Regions from separate parts of the Streptomyces sp. NPDC029836 genome, predicted to be linked through region 1. Evidence: riboswitches for the same ligand, from Rfam matches in the RefSeq annotation. Region 1 holds a riboswitch; the other holds the start of a gene.

What was found. A riboswitch is a leader RNA that binds a small molecule or an ion and turns the genes downstream of it on or off. The one in region 1 is predicted to bind S-adenosylmethionine.
Region 2: linked by a shared signal. The riboswitch ahead of thrC (threonine synthase) and the one ahead of ACZ4XJ_RS07515 (aminotransferase class V-fold PLP-dependent enzyme) in region 1 are both predicted to bind S-adenosylmethionine.

Annotation. Positions count from the first base shown of each region.
Region 1 is NZ_JBVHZI010000002.1:373,909-380,865, forward strand. Features, by position in the region: gene ACZ4XJ_RS07500 (hypothetical protein) at 1-136, opposite strand, end outside; gene ACZ4XJ_RS07505 (rhomboid family intramembrane serine protease) at 249-983, shown strand; gene ACZ4XJ_RS07510 (Lrp/AsnC family transcriptional regulator) at 980-1,261, shown strand; gene ACZ4XJ_RS07515 (aminotransferase class V-fold PLP-dependent enzyme) at 1,389-2,792, opposite strand; SAM riboswitch class IV at 3,008-3,124, opposite strand; gene trpD (anthranilate phosphoribosyltransferase) at 3,207-4,271, opposite strand; gene qcrB (cytochrome bc1 complex cytochrome b subunit) at 4,438-6,069, opposite strand; gene qcrA (cytochrome bc1 complex Rieske iron-sulfur subunit) at 6,066-6,957, opposite strand, start outside.
Region 2 is NZ_JBVHZI010000016.1:101,233-108,189, forward strand. Features, by position in the region: gene ACZ4XJ_RS32150 (alpha,alpha-trehalose-phosphate synthase (UDP-forming)) at 1-822, opposite strand, end outside; gene ACZ4XJ_RS32155 (glucosyl-3-phosphoglycerate synthase) at 885-1,835, opposite strand; SAM riboswitch class I at 2,021-2,178, shown strand; gene thrC (threonine synthase) at 2,196-3,485, shown strand; gene ACZ4XJ_RS32165 (MoaD/ThiS family protein) at 3,520-3,795, shown strand; gene ACZ4XJ_RS32170 (cold-shock protein) at 4,217-4,423, shown strand; gene groL (chaperonin GroEL) at 4,778-6,400, shown strand; gene ACZ4XJ_RS32180 (GNAT family N-acetyltransferase) at 6,499-6,927, opposite strand.

The sequences.
Region 1 (6,957 bases):
CGACCTTGGGCTCCCCGGCGAGGTCCAGGTGGACGTACTCCACGACCTTCGACGATCGGGTGACGTCGAACCGCGTGAGGTTGCCGCACAGCGTGCAGCGCCACCGGGTGGTGTCGGTCGGCAGGGGAACCGTCATCAGGCCGCTCTCTCCTTCGTAGCTCATTCAATCAAAGCCTTTCGCGGCGGTCCGCGGACCGCGCACGTAACCCTACGGCCTGGCACCACCCCCGAGGGGGTGCACCTGCGTCATGCTCTTCCGCATGATCGTAAGGTGGCGGACCGTCCGCGAGGCCGCCCGGGGCCCGGTGATCACGTACGCGCTGATCGCCGGCTGCTGCGTGGCGTTCGTCCTCGGCCCGGCGTCGGGCTTGAACCCCTCCTACGGGACGGGCGACCGGCTGACCGAGACGGGCACCGCGTACTTCAGGCACTGGGGCGTGGTCCCGGACGAGCTGTTCTCCGGAGCCGGCCGGGCGCCGCTCACCCCGTTGACGGCGCTCTTCGTGCACGGCAGTTGGTTGCACCTGCTCGGGAACATGCTGTTCCTGTACGTCTTCGGGGCGATGGCGGAGGAGCGGATGGGTCGGGCGCCCTTCCTCGTGTTCTACGTCTGCACCGGATACCTCGCGCTGGCCGCGTACGCGGCGGCCAACGCCTCCTCCGACCAGACCCTGGTCGGCGCGTCCGGCGCGATCTCGGCGGTCCTCGGCGCCTTCCTCTGCCTGTTCCCGCGGGCACGGGTGACCAGCCTGTTCCCGTTCCTGCTGTTCCTGCCGCTGCGCTTCCCCGCGTGGGTCGTGCTGCTGTTCTGGTTCGGCCTGCAATGGCTGGCGGCGCACCGGGCGGAGAGCGGTCCGGGGGTGGCCTACCTGGCCCACGTGGTGGGCTTCTCCCTGGGCTTCCTGTACGCGTGGGTCCGATATCGGCGTACGACTAGAGTGAGGCGACCAGTGACTGCCGGCGAGGGAGACAGCCAACCGTGATCACCGCGATCGTGCTCATCAAGACCAGCGTGGACCGCATCCCCGAGATCGCCGAGTCCATCGCGCAGCTGGACAGTGTCAGCGAGGTCTACTCGGTCACCGGCACGTACGACCTGATCGCGCTGGTCCGCGTCGCCCGCCACGAGAACCTCGCGGACATCATCCCGGGCCGCATCAGCAAGATCCCCGGCGTCGAGGCGACGGACACCCACGTCGCGTTCCGCACGTACTCCCAGCACGACCTGGAGGCCGCGTTCGCGATCGGCCTCGACGCGTAGCGCTCGGGGCCCGGGCAACGCCCCGCCCACCGGGGCGGGGCGGCCGTCGCGCAGCCCGGACGGGCACCCGGACGGGCACCCGGGCGGGTCCTGGGCGAGACCCCCACTCGGTGTGGGCCACAGCCCGTCAGACGGCCGGGACGCAGCGGCCCTCTTCGGTGCGGTACTGCCACTTGGCGCCGTCCGCGACGAGTTCCTTCACCGCGCGGACGAACCGCTCGACGTGCTCGTCGGGGGTTCCCGCGCCGAAGCTGACGCGGATGGCGTTCAGGGAGCGCTCGCCGGGGGCGGCCTCCGGGGCTCCGCACTCGCCCTGGGCCTGCGGCTCGCTGCCGAGCAGGGTGCGGACCAGCGGGTGGGCGCAGAAGAGGCCGTCGCGGACGCCGATGCCGTACTCGGCGGACAGGGCCGCGGCGAAGTGACTGCTGTTCCAGCCGTCGACCACGAACGAGATGACGCCGACGCGCGGGGCGTCGTCCCCGAACAGGGACAGCACGCGGACGGCCGGGACCTCCGCCAGGCCCTCGCGGACCTTCGCGATGAGCTGGTTCTCGCGGGCGACCAGGTTCTCGAACCCGGCCTCCTTCAGGGCCTTGCAGGCTGAGGCGATGGAGTAGACGCCGATGACGTTCGGGGAGCCGGCCTCGTGGCGGGCCGCGGTGGTGTGCCACTCGACGTCGACGCCGCCGTCCTCGCGGCGGGCCACCTTGCGGGAGGCGCCGCCGCCGGCGAGGTACGGGTCGGCCTCCTGGAGCCAGTCCGCGCGGCCGGCGAGGACGCCCGAGCCGAAGGGCGCGTACAGCTTGTGGCCGGAGAAGGCGACCCAGTCCACGTCCAGGTCCTGGACGGAGACGGGGTGGTGCGGGGCCAGCTGGGCGGCGTCCAGGACGATCCGCGCGCCGTGGGCGTGCGCGGCGGCGGCGAGTTCCTTGACCGGCCACTGCTCGCCGGTGACGTTGGAGGCGCCGGTGACGCAGACCAGCGCCGGGCCGTGGCCCTCTTCGATTGACGCGGTGCGGTCGGCGAGCGCCCGCTCCAGGGTGGCGACGGCCTCGCCGGGGGTGCGGGGGGCGTTGAGGTAGCTGACGCGGGCGTTCGTCCAGGGCAGCAGCGAGGCGTGGTGCTCGGTCTCGAAGACGAACACCTGGCAGTCGGCCGGCAGGACGGCGGCGAGCAGGTTGAGGGAGTCGGTGGTGGACCGGGTGAAGACCACCTGGTCGGAGGGCCGGCAGTCGAGGAACTCGGCGACGGTGACGCGGCTCTGCTCGAAGAGGTCGGTGGACAGCTGGGAGAGGTAGCCGGCCCCGCGGTGGACGCTGCCGTAGTAGGGGGCGTACGCGGCGACGTCGTCCCAGACCCGCTGGAGCGCGGGGGCGCTGGCCGCGTAGTCCAGGGCGGCGTAGGTGACCTCGCCGCCGGTCACGAGCGGGACGGTGACGTCACGGCCGAGCACGGCCAGCGGCTCGCCACAGGCGGGCCCGTCGGCGCATACGGCGGTGGTGGTCGCGGCGGTGTTCAGGGATGCGGACATGGCGGTATCTCCCGGCAGGCAGGGCGGAATGGCTTCGGTGTGCCCGTACGCGGATGCGGCGCTGCGGCCGTCGGGGTACGGGAAAGCCCTCGGAAGTGACACGGGTGCACGCAAGTGCCCCGGTCCGAGGGGTGAAGTGGGGGCGGAGCCGCCCTATCGCATTCGCTTGCTCACGGAAAACGCTCCTCGAGAGACCAGGACCCCTGGTGTCGAGGGATCCGCGCTTGCCGTAGACCTCGCTGCCTACGGCCTGGTCATCACCCGGGGCACCCCGCCACGGAAGGAGGGTTGCCGGACAGCAAGCCGGGGCCTAAACGCTGTCACTCGTGACCTGGTCAGAATCCTGCCACACGATCCCTCGTGCGCAAGACCCCGGTCCGCATCGTGGACCGGGGTGTTGGCCGAAAGGATGCCTCAGGCGTTGCTGGCCGCCACCCAGCGCTCCAGCGCGGCCCGAGCGGATCCCGAGTCGATGGACTCGGCCGCCCGGGTCACGCCCGCCGCGAGCTGCTCCTCCAGGGAGCCCGTACCCGGGTCCAGCGCCACCAGGGCGGCGGCCGAGTTCAGCAGGACGGCGTCCCGGACGGGGCCGGTCTCCCCCGCCAGCAGTCGGCGGGCGACGTCGGCGTTGTACGAGGCGTCCTCGCCGCGCAGCCGCGACACGTCCACGAGCGGGATCCCGATGTCGCGCGGGTCGAAGGGCGACTCGGTGACGGAGCCGTCCCGGACCCACCAGACCCGCGAGGTGGCGGTGGTGGTCAACTCGTCGAGGCCGTCGTCACCGCGGAAGACCAGCGCGGAGGAGCCCCGCTCGGCCAGTACCCCGGCCACGATGGGCGCCACCCGGGGGTCGGCCACGCCGGTGGCCTGCGCGCGCACCTTGGCCGGGTTGGTCAGCGGTCCGAGGAAGTTGAAGGTGGTCCGGATGCCCAGTTCCTTGCGGGCGGGCGCCACGTGGCGCAGCGCCGGGTGGAACTTGACGGCGAAGCAGAAGGTGATCCCGGCCTCCTCGGCGACCTCGACCACCCGCGCGGGGGTGAGGTCGAGGTTGACGCCGAGCTTCTCCAGGACGTCGGAGGAGCCGCTCGCGGAGGACGCCGCCCGGTTGCCGTGCTTGACGACCTTGGCACCGGTTCCGGCCACCACGATCGCCGACATCGTGGAGATGTTCACCGTCTTGGCGCCGTCGCCGCCGGTGCCGACGATGTCGACCGTCCGCCCCGGGACCTCGATCAGGTTGGCGTGCGCGTACATGGCCCGTACGAGCCCGTTGATCTCCGAGACGGTCTCCCCCTTGGCCCGGAGCGCGACCGCGAAGCCGGCGATCTGGGCGTCGGTGGCCTCGCCCCGCATGATCCGGTCCATCGCCCAGGCGGTGTCGTCCGCGCCGAGGTCCCGGCCGTCCAGCAGGGCGTCGAGGAGGCCCGGCCAGCCGCGGGCCGCCACGTTGTCGCCGCCTGTCGGGGTCAACACGTTCATGGTCCGCTCCTGCTGCCGGGTGAGGTTGCCACGTCGAATGGGATGGGGGCCAGCCTATCCAGCCCTGGGGGACGGCAAAGAGCCCCGTCCGGACCGTGGACGGGGCTCTTGCCGTGGCGACACCAGGATTGACCGAAATCAATCCCTCAAGCGGTCGTGCGGAGGATCAGTGGTGGCCGTGGCCGCTCTGGATCTCCTTGTACTCCTCCACCGTGGGCTTCGGGATCTGGTTGCCCTCGGCGTAGTAGCTCTTGCTGAGCTTGGCGCGGAGCTTCTCGGTGGCCTTCACCTTGCGCTCGACGCCGTTCTCGTCGACCGTCGGGCCGATCTCGATCGGCTCGTACGTGGTGTACGAGGTGAGCGTGTGGAGCTTGCCCTGCGAGAGCGGCTCGTGGATCTCGACGAACTCACCGTGCGGCAGGCGCTTGATGATGCCGGTCTCGCGACCGTGCAGCACCTTGTCCCGGTCCCGGCGCTGGAGGCCGAGGCAGATCCGCTTGGTGATGACGAAGGCGATGACCGGGCCGACGAAGAAGCCGATCCGGGCGAACCAGGTGATCGAGTTGATCGAGAGGTGGAAGTACTGCGCGAACATGTCGTTTCCACCGGCGATCAGCAGGATGACGTACCAGGTCAGCCAGGCCACACCGAAGGCGGTACGGGTCGGGACGTTGCGCGGGCGGTCCAGGATGTGGTGCTCGCGCTTGTCGCCGGTGACCCAGGACTCGACGAACGGGTACACCGCGATCGTCGCCAGCACCAGCGGGAAGATCACCAGCGGGATGAACACGCCCAGGACGAGCGTGTGGCCCCAGAGGTTGATCTCCCAGCCCGGCATCGCACGGATGAGGCCCTCGGAGAAGCCCATGTACCAGTCGGGCTGCGCGCCCGTGGACACGTGGTCCGGGACGTACGGTCCGAGCGCCCAGATCGGGTTGATCGAGGCGATGCCCGCGATGGCCGCGATGATGCCGAAGACCAGGAAGAAGAAGCCTCCGGCCTTGGCCATGTAGACCGGCAGCAGCGGCATGCCGACGACGTTGTTGTTCGTCTTACCGGGGCCCGCGAACTGGGTGTGCTTGTGGTAGAAGACCAGGATCAGGTGGGCGACCAGCAGGCCCATCATGATGCCGGGCAGCAGCAGGATGTGGATCGAGTAGAACCGGGCCACGAAGTCGTGACCGGGGAACTCCCCGCCGAACAGGAACATCGACAGGTACGTGCCGACGACCGGCACGGACAGGATCGCGCCCTGCATGAAGCGGACACCGGTGCCCGAGAGCAGGTCGTCCGGCAGCGAGTAACCGGTGAAACCGGTGAACATGCCGAGGACCAGCAGCAGAAAGCCGAAGATCCAGTTGATCTCGCGCGGCTTGCGGAACGCGCCGGTGAAGAAGACGCGCATCATGTGCACCATCATCGCCGCGACGAAGATCAGTGCCGCCCAGTGGTGGATCTGCCGGATGAGCAGACCGCCGCGGACGTCGAAGCTGATGTCCAGGGTCGAGGCGAACGCCTCGGACATCCGGACACCCTGCATCGGCACGTACGAGCCGTGGTACACGACCTCGTTCATGCTCGGGTGGAAGAACAGCGTCAGGTACACACCCGTGAGGATGATGATGATGAAGCTGTAGAGGCAGATCTCACCCAGCATGAAGGACCAGTGGTCCGGGAAGATCTTGCGCATGTTGGCCTTGGCGAGGCCGTAGATGCCCAGGCGACCGTCCGCCCAGTCCGCTACGCGCTCGCCGGCCGGCGCTTTGCGCCCCGTCTTGTTGTCTGTGGCAGTGCTCATCCGCGCTCCCAGAATGCAGGACCGACGGGCTCTTCGAAGTCGCCGTGCGCTTCGAGGAAACCTTCGTCATTCACGCCGATCCGCAGCTGCGGAAGTGCGTGACCGGCCGGGCCGAAGATGACACGGGCGCCGTCGGAGAGGTCGAAAGTGGACTGGTGGCACGGGCAGAGCACGTGGTGCGTCTGCTGCTCGTACAGGCTGATCGGGCAGCCGACGTGGGTGCAGATCTTGGAGAAGGCCACGATCCCGTCGTGGGACCACTCCAGTTCCTTCTTGTCCTTGATGTCCTCCGGCTGGATACGGACGATCATCAGGGCGGCCTTGGCGATCTGGGACATGTAGTCGTGCGCGTCCTCCTCCAGGCCCTCGGGCTTGGCGAAGGTCAGCGAGCCGACCACGATGTCCTCGGGACGCAGCGGCTCCATCGTGTTCTGGTTGATGAGCAGCTTGCCCTTGGCCCAGATGGTCTTGCGGAGCTTGTCCTCGGGCAGCGGGCCCAGGTCGCGCAGCAGCATGACGCCGGACAGGGGCACCAGGGCCATCGCGCCGATCAGCGTGTTGCGGATCAGCGGCCGGCGGCCGATGGCGGACTCGTTCGCGCCGTCGGCGAAGTCCTGCAGGACCTGCGCCTTGACCTCCGGCGGAGCGGCGATCTCGTGGCGCTCGGCGGCGACCTCGACGTCGGACATCAGGGTGCGGGCCCAGTGGACCGCGCCCGCGCCGATGCAGAAGAGCGCCGTGCCCAGGGTCAGACCGAGCGCGAAGTTCAGCGCGCTCACCTTCCCGATGGGGAAGATGTAGACGATCTTGTCGACCGGGAAGATCACGTAGGACGCGATGAAGCCGATCGTGGCCAGCATCGACAGCGTGAACAGCATCGCGACCGTG
Region 2 (6,957 bases), on a different contig from region 1:
CTCCGGCCGGTGGGCCAGGGCCCGCAGGTCGTCCCCGTCCACGCCCAGCGCGAAAACCGCCACGTCCGTGCGCCGGTGGCGCACCGGCCCCGACGGGCTCTTGTCCACCCAGCGCGCCCCGGACGGCTCGACGCCCGCCGGGGACATCGGCCGGGCGGTGCCCCGCTCGTCGTCCAGGTGGGCGCCTGCCATGAAGCCGTCGGCCCACGCCCAGGTGTGGAAACCGACCACGTCCGCGCCGAGCATGCCCCACACCAGCTCCGAGCGGATGTCGTCGGGGAGCATGCGCAGGTACTCGGGCGACGCCCACGGCGTGTGGGTGAAGTGCCCGATCCGCAGGTCCGGTCGCAGCTCGCGCAGCTGACCGGGGACCAGCGCCAGGTGGTAGTCCTGCACCAGCACGCGGGCGCCCGGCGCGGCCTCCTGCGCCAGCGCCTCGGCGAACGCCCGGTTGTAGGCGGTGTACGAGGCCCACTGCCGCCGGAAGGCCGCGTCGAAGACCGGCTCGCGGGGGACGTCGTACAGGTGGTGGTGGGTGAACCAGAGCACCGAGTTGGCGATGCCGTTGTACGCGTCGTCGTACACCGCGGGGTCGATGTCGAGCATCCGCACGCCCGGCTCGGCGACGCCCCGGCGCACCGCCTCCCGGTCGGCGTCGGACAGGGCCGCGCAGATCCACACGGCCTCCGGCTGCCGGGCGAGGGCCGCGGAGAGACCGGAGACGAGACCGCCCCCACCGCGCCGGGCACTGAGGGTGCCGTCCTGATCGAGGGCGTACGAGAGCGGGCCGCGGTTCGCGGCGACGAGTACCTGAGAAGCCATGCGGCCAACCTAGCCAGGCCCGCCCCCGGTCAAACGCCCGTACGCCGAGGGCCCGCGGAGGATTACGCCACGCGACGGCCCGCGTACTCCTCGATGCCCGCCATCGGCGGCCGCTCCTCGGTGTCCACCGGGTGCGTGCGCGGCACGAAACCGGCCGGCCCCCGCTCGAACTGCGTCAGCTCCGGCCGTACGAGGTGCCCGCGCGAGAGCCGCAGCTGCGCCGTGCGGTAGATCGCCGCGGCCATCCGACCGAGCGCCTGCCCGTCCTGGTGGCGGTGCAGCCGGACGCCCACGTCGACCTGGGCCAGCGCGTCCAGTCCGACGGTGTGCAACGCGTCCACGAGCAGGCCCAGCTCGACCCCGTACCCGACGGGGAACGGCAGCCGCTCCAGCAGCGAGCGGCGTACGGCGTACTCGCCGCCCAGCGGCTGCACGAAGCCGGCCAGCTGCGGCCAGTGCAGGTTCAGCAGCGGCCGGGCGACCAGCTCGGTGACCCGGCCGCCCTGACCGGGGGCGTCGCCCAGGGGGCGGTCGTACATCGCCTTGACGAACTGCACCTGCGGATCGGTCAGCAGCGGACCCACGATCCCGGACACGAACGCGGAGTCGAAGTCCCGCAGGTCGGCGTCGACGAAGCAGACGACCTCGCCGGTCGTCGCCAGCAGCGAGCGCCACAGCACCTCGCCCTTGCCGGGCAGCGCCGGAATGCGGGGGAGGAGCTCGTCACGGTGCACGACCCGGGCGCCGGCGGCGGCGGCGACCTTCGCCGTCCCGTCCGAGGAACCCGAGTCGATCACCACGAGTTCGTCGACCAGCGCGATGGCCGGGCCGTCGATCAGATCGCGCCGGATCACCTCGACGATCCGTCCGACGGTGGCCTCCTCGTCGAGGGCGGGCAGCACCACGCTGACCGTCGTGCCCGTCGCCCGTTTCCGGTCGAGGAGCTGGTCGAGCGGTCGGTCGGCGGCGGACCAGGAGCGGGCGGCCAGCCAGCGCTCCACCTCTTCCAGCACTCTCGGGACTCCCTGCTGCGTCGGTGGTTTGGACCGAAAAGTGATCCATCTCGCGGTTCGGACGGCTGTCTCAACCACCCGGACCTTCGGTTACAGTCTTGAACAACGCGATGGCCCACCGCATGCCGGGGGTCCCGCGCACAAACGCCCGGACACGCCATGGAGCGCGCCGTCCGGTGCCATACCGCTCATCCAGAGGGGCAGAGGGATACGGCCCGTTGAAGCCCCGGCAACCCTCCAGTCGGTTCTCGCGAGGCGTCCACGACGCACTCCCGCGAGGTCCCCGACTAGGGAAGGTGCCAATTCCGTCTCATGGCGAAGTGCGCCATGGGGAAGATGAGGAGAAAGGGCCTCGCCATCATGGCTGCACAGACCGTCGCCACCTCTGCCGAGCAGGCGTCCGTTGATCTCGGACCCGCCACCGGCCTTTCCTGCCGCGAGTGCGGAACCCGCTTCGAGCTCGGTCCCATTTTCGCCTGCGTCGAGTGTTTCGGACCGCTGGAAGTCTCCTACGACCTGCCCCTCGGCGACCCCGAGGCCCTGCGCGCCGCCATCGAGGCCGGCCCCGACAACATCTGGCGCTACGCCCCGCTGCTGCCCGTCCCGGCGAACGTGGCCTCCAAGCCGAACCTGAACCCCGGCTTCACCAAGCTGGTCGACGCCGCCAACCTGGCCAAGGAACTGGGCGTCACCGGCAAGCTGTACGTCAAGGACGACTCCGGCAACCCGACGCACTCCTTCAAGGACCGCGTCGTGGCCATCGCCGTCGAGGCCGCCCGCGCCTTCGGCTTCACCACCCTGTCCTGCTCCTCCACCGGCAACCTGGCCGGCGCCGTCGGCGCCGCCGCCGCCCGCGCCGGCTTCCGTTCCTGCGTGTTCATCCCGCACGACCTGGAGCAGGGCAAGGTCGTCATGGCCGGTGTCTACGGTGGCGACCTCGTCGGCATCGAGGGCAACTACGACGACGTCAACCGCTTCTGCTCCGAGCTCATCGGCGACCCGCTGGGCGAGGGCTGGGGCTTCGTCAACGTCAACCTGCGCCCGTACTACGGCGAGGGCTCCAAGACCCTGGCGTACGAGATCTGCGAGCAGCTCGGCTGGCGGCTGCCCGACCAGATCGTCATCCCGATCGCGTCCGGCTCCCAGCTCACGAAGATCGACAAGGGTCTGCAGGAGCTGATCAAGCTCGGCCTCGTCGAGGACAAGCCGTACAAGATCTTCGGCGCCCAGGCCGAGGGCTGCTCCCCGGTGTCCACCGCCTTCAAGGCCGGTCACGACGTGGTCCGCCCGCAGAAGCCGAACACCATCGCCAAGTCCCTCGCGATCGGCAACCCGGCCGACGGCCCGTACGTCCTGGACATCGCGCGGCGCACCGGCGGATACGTCGAGGACGTCAACGACACCCAGGTCGTCGAGGCCATCAAGATCCTCGCGCAGACCGAGGGCATCTTCGCCGAGACCGCGGGCGGCGTCACCGTCGGCGTGACGAAGAAGCTCATCGAGAACGGGCAGCTCGACCCGACGCTGACCACCGTGATCCTGAACACCGGCGACGGCCTCAAGACCCTGGAGGCGGTGGCCGCCGACAGCGGTCAGACCGCCACCATCCGCCCGAGCCTGGAAGCCTTCCGCGCCGCCGGCCTTGCCTGATCCTCCCCACGACACCCGGAAAGGCGGTAGCGCCATGAGCGTCAACGTCCGCATCCCCACCATCCTGCGCACCTACACCGGCGGCGTCGCCGAGGTTCCGGCCGAGGGCGCGACCCTGGCCGAGGTCATCGACTCCCTGGAGAAGAGCCACCCGGGCATCGCCGCGCGCGTCCTGGACGACCAGGGCAAGCTGCGCCGCTTCGTGAACGTCTACGTCAACGACGACGACGTGCGCTTCGAGGGCGGGCTGCAGACGGCGACGCCCGACGGCGCCGGCGTCTCGATCATCCCGGCCGTCGCCGGCGGCTGATCGTTCGCCCGCTCGCCCTCCCCGGGCGGCCGGCGCCGCCCGTCGATTTCCGAATTGCCCTCTCCGCCAATAAGTGGAGGGGGCAATTCTGCTTGATTGATAGCGGTAGAGTTGGGGAAGTCCCCTCCGCTGTTCTTGCCCGCCGCATATGAGCGGGGCCGGGGAGGGTTGACATTGAGTCAACATGAGTGCGCGCTATGGGGCTTTGGCGTGGATTGTCAGGCCCGAGTTGCCCGAGAATATGCCAAATTTTCACTCTATTTCAATGTTTTCGCGTGTCCGGAATTCTCGTCGGATTGACCTGTTGCAGACAGCAGCGGTGCGGATACATTCAGCCCCGGTCGAGGCGTTCCGGCGCAAGTTCTGACCCGGGTTCGCGAAGCGCGGACCTGCGCAAGGGCCAGTAATAGGGGAGTTAGGCATGGCTCAGGGCACCGTCAAGTGGTTCAACGCGGAGAAGGGCTACGGCTTCATCGCGGTCGACGGTGGCGCGGATGTGTTCGTCCACTACAGCGCCATCCAGATGGACGGGTACCGCACCCTTGAAGAGGGTCAGCGGGTCGAGTTCGAAATCTCGCAGGGCCAGAAGGGCCCGCAGGCGGACATGGTCAAGCTCGCTGCCGGCTGAGTCCCGAAGCGCGATCGACCACCGACGCACTCACACACGAGGGGCCCACATCCCGGACACGGGGATGCGGGCCCCTCGTGCGTGTCGGCCCCGGGGCCCTTGCGGAGCCCGGCCCCCGAGCCGCCGGCGGGCCCGGCGCGGGGCGGACATTGCTCGAAGCCGCTTGCACTCGCGGGGGTCGAGTGCTAATCATTGGCGTTAGCACTCTCCAGGTGAGAGTGCTACTAAGACGAGGACCGGGCCGGTGAGGCCCGCAGGGTCCGGCGGGAAGGAACCGCCGAATCCGCAGGCCGTCCGTCGCGGGCGCGGGCGCGGTCCGGAGCAATCCACCCCTGTCCGGGAGGACCACTTCAGATGGCCAAGATCATTGCGTTCAACGAGGAGGCCCGGCGCGGCCTTGAGCGTGGGATGAACCAGCTCGCCGACGCCGTCAAGGTCACCCTTGGCCCCAAGGGTCGCAACGTCGTCCTTGAGAAGAAGTGGGGCGCCCCCACGATCACCAACGATGGTGTCTCCATCGCCAAGGAGATCGAGCTCGAGGACCCGTACGAGAAGATCGGCGCCGAGCTGGTCAAGGAAGTCGCCAAGAAGACGGACGACGTCGCCGGCGACGGTACGACCACCGCCACCGTGCTCGCCCAGGCCCTCGTGCGCGAGGGTCTGCGCAACGTAGCCGCCGGCGCCAACCCGATGGCTCTCAAGCGCGGAATCGAGAAGGCCGTCGAGGCCGTCTCCGCCGCCCTGCTGTCGCAGGCCAAGGATGTCGAGACCAAGGAGCAGATCGCTTCGACGGCCTCCATCTCCGCCGCCGACACCCAGATCGGCGAGCTCATCGCCGAGGCGATGGACAAGGTCGGCAAGGAAGGCGTCATCACGGTCGAGGAGTCGCAGACCTTCGGCCTGGAGCTTGAGCTCACCGAGGGCATGCGCTTCGACAAGGGCTACATCTCGGCGTACTTCGCCACCGACATGGAGCGCATGGAGTCGTCCCTCGACGACCCGTACATCCTGATCGTCAACTCCAAGATCGGCTCGGTCAAGGACCTGCTGCCGCTCCTGGAGAAGGTCATGCAGTCCGGCAAGCCGCTGCTGATCATCGCCGAGGACGTCGAGGGCGAGGCCCTGTCGACCCTGGTCGTCAACAAGATCCGCGGCACCTTCAAGTCCGTCGCCGTCAAGGCCCCGGGCTTCGGCGACCGCCGCAAGGCCATGCTCGGTGACATCGCCATCCTCACGGGCGGCACGGTCATCTCCGAGGAGGTCGGCCTCAAGCTGGAGAACGCCGGTCTCGACCTGCTCGGCCGCGCCCGCAAGGTCGTCATCACCAAGGACGAGACCACCATCGTCGACGGTGCCGGTGACAGCGACCAGGTTCAGGGTCGCGTCAACCAGATCCGCGCCGAGATCGAGAACTCCGACTCGGACTACGACCGTGAGAAGCTCCAGGAGCGCCTCGCGAAGCTGGCCGGCGGCGTGGCCGTCATCAAGGCCGGTGCCGCGACCGAGGTCGAGCTCAAGGAGCGCAAGCACCGCATCGAGGACGCCGTTCGCAACGCGAAGGCGGCCGTCGAAGAGGGCATCGTCGCCGGCGGTGGCGTGGCCCTGCTCCAGGCCTCCTCGGTCTTCGAGAAGCTGGAGCTCACCGGTGACGAGGCGACCGGCGCCAACGCCGTGAAGCTCGCGCTGGAGGCCCCGCTCAAGCAGATCGCCGTCAACGGTGGTCTCGAGGGTGGCGTCGTCGTCGAGAAGGTGCGCAACCTGCAGATCGGTTGGGGCCTGAACGCCGCGACCGGCGAGTACGTCGACATGATCGCCGAGGGCATCATCGACCCGGCGAAGGTCACGCGCTCCGCGCTGCAGAACGCCGCGTCGATCGCCGCGCTGTTCCTCACCACCGAGGCCGTCATCGCCGACAAGCCCGAGAAGGCCGGTGCCCCCGCGGGCGGCGGCATGCCGGGCGGTGACATGGACTTCTGATCGGCCCCTGGCTGATCGGCTGTTCTCGAACGAGGGCGGCACCCCACGGGGGTGCCGCCCTCGGGCGTTGTGGGGGCGTTGCGGGTTCCGGAACCGGGTCAGGTGAGGGGCTTGAGGAGCCAGACGTCCTCGTGGGACGCCGGGAAGCCGGGGACGCGGGCGACCTCGCGGTAGCCGTGGCGGGCGTAGAAGGCCGGGGCCTGGAAGGTGAACGAGGAGACCAGGATGCTCACGCAGCCCCGTCGGCGGGCCTCCTCCTCGGCCGTCAACAGCAGTTCGGCGCCCCGGCCGGAGCCCCGTTGGTCCTCGCGGACCCAGGTCATGCCGATGCCCGCGCGGTCGCCCCAGCTCCAGCCGGAGAGCCCCGCGACCAGCTCACCGTCCGCGTCGGTGATCCGTACGGTGAACTCCGACTGCGCGTGCCCCGCCGTCGCCGCCTGGTTGAAGGCGTCCAGTTCCTTGCTCAGCCGCGCGTCGAGCTCCGCGTCCGCGCCGCCTGTGGTGACGTCCACCCCGTTGTCGTTCATGGGCCCATTCTGGGCGGCCGGGCGGCCCGC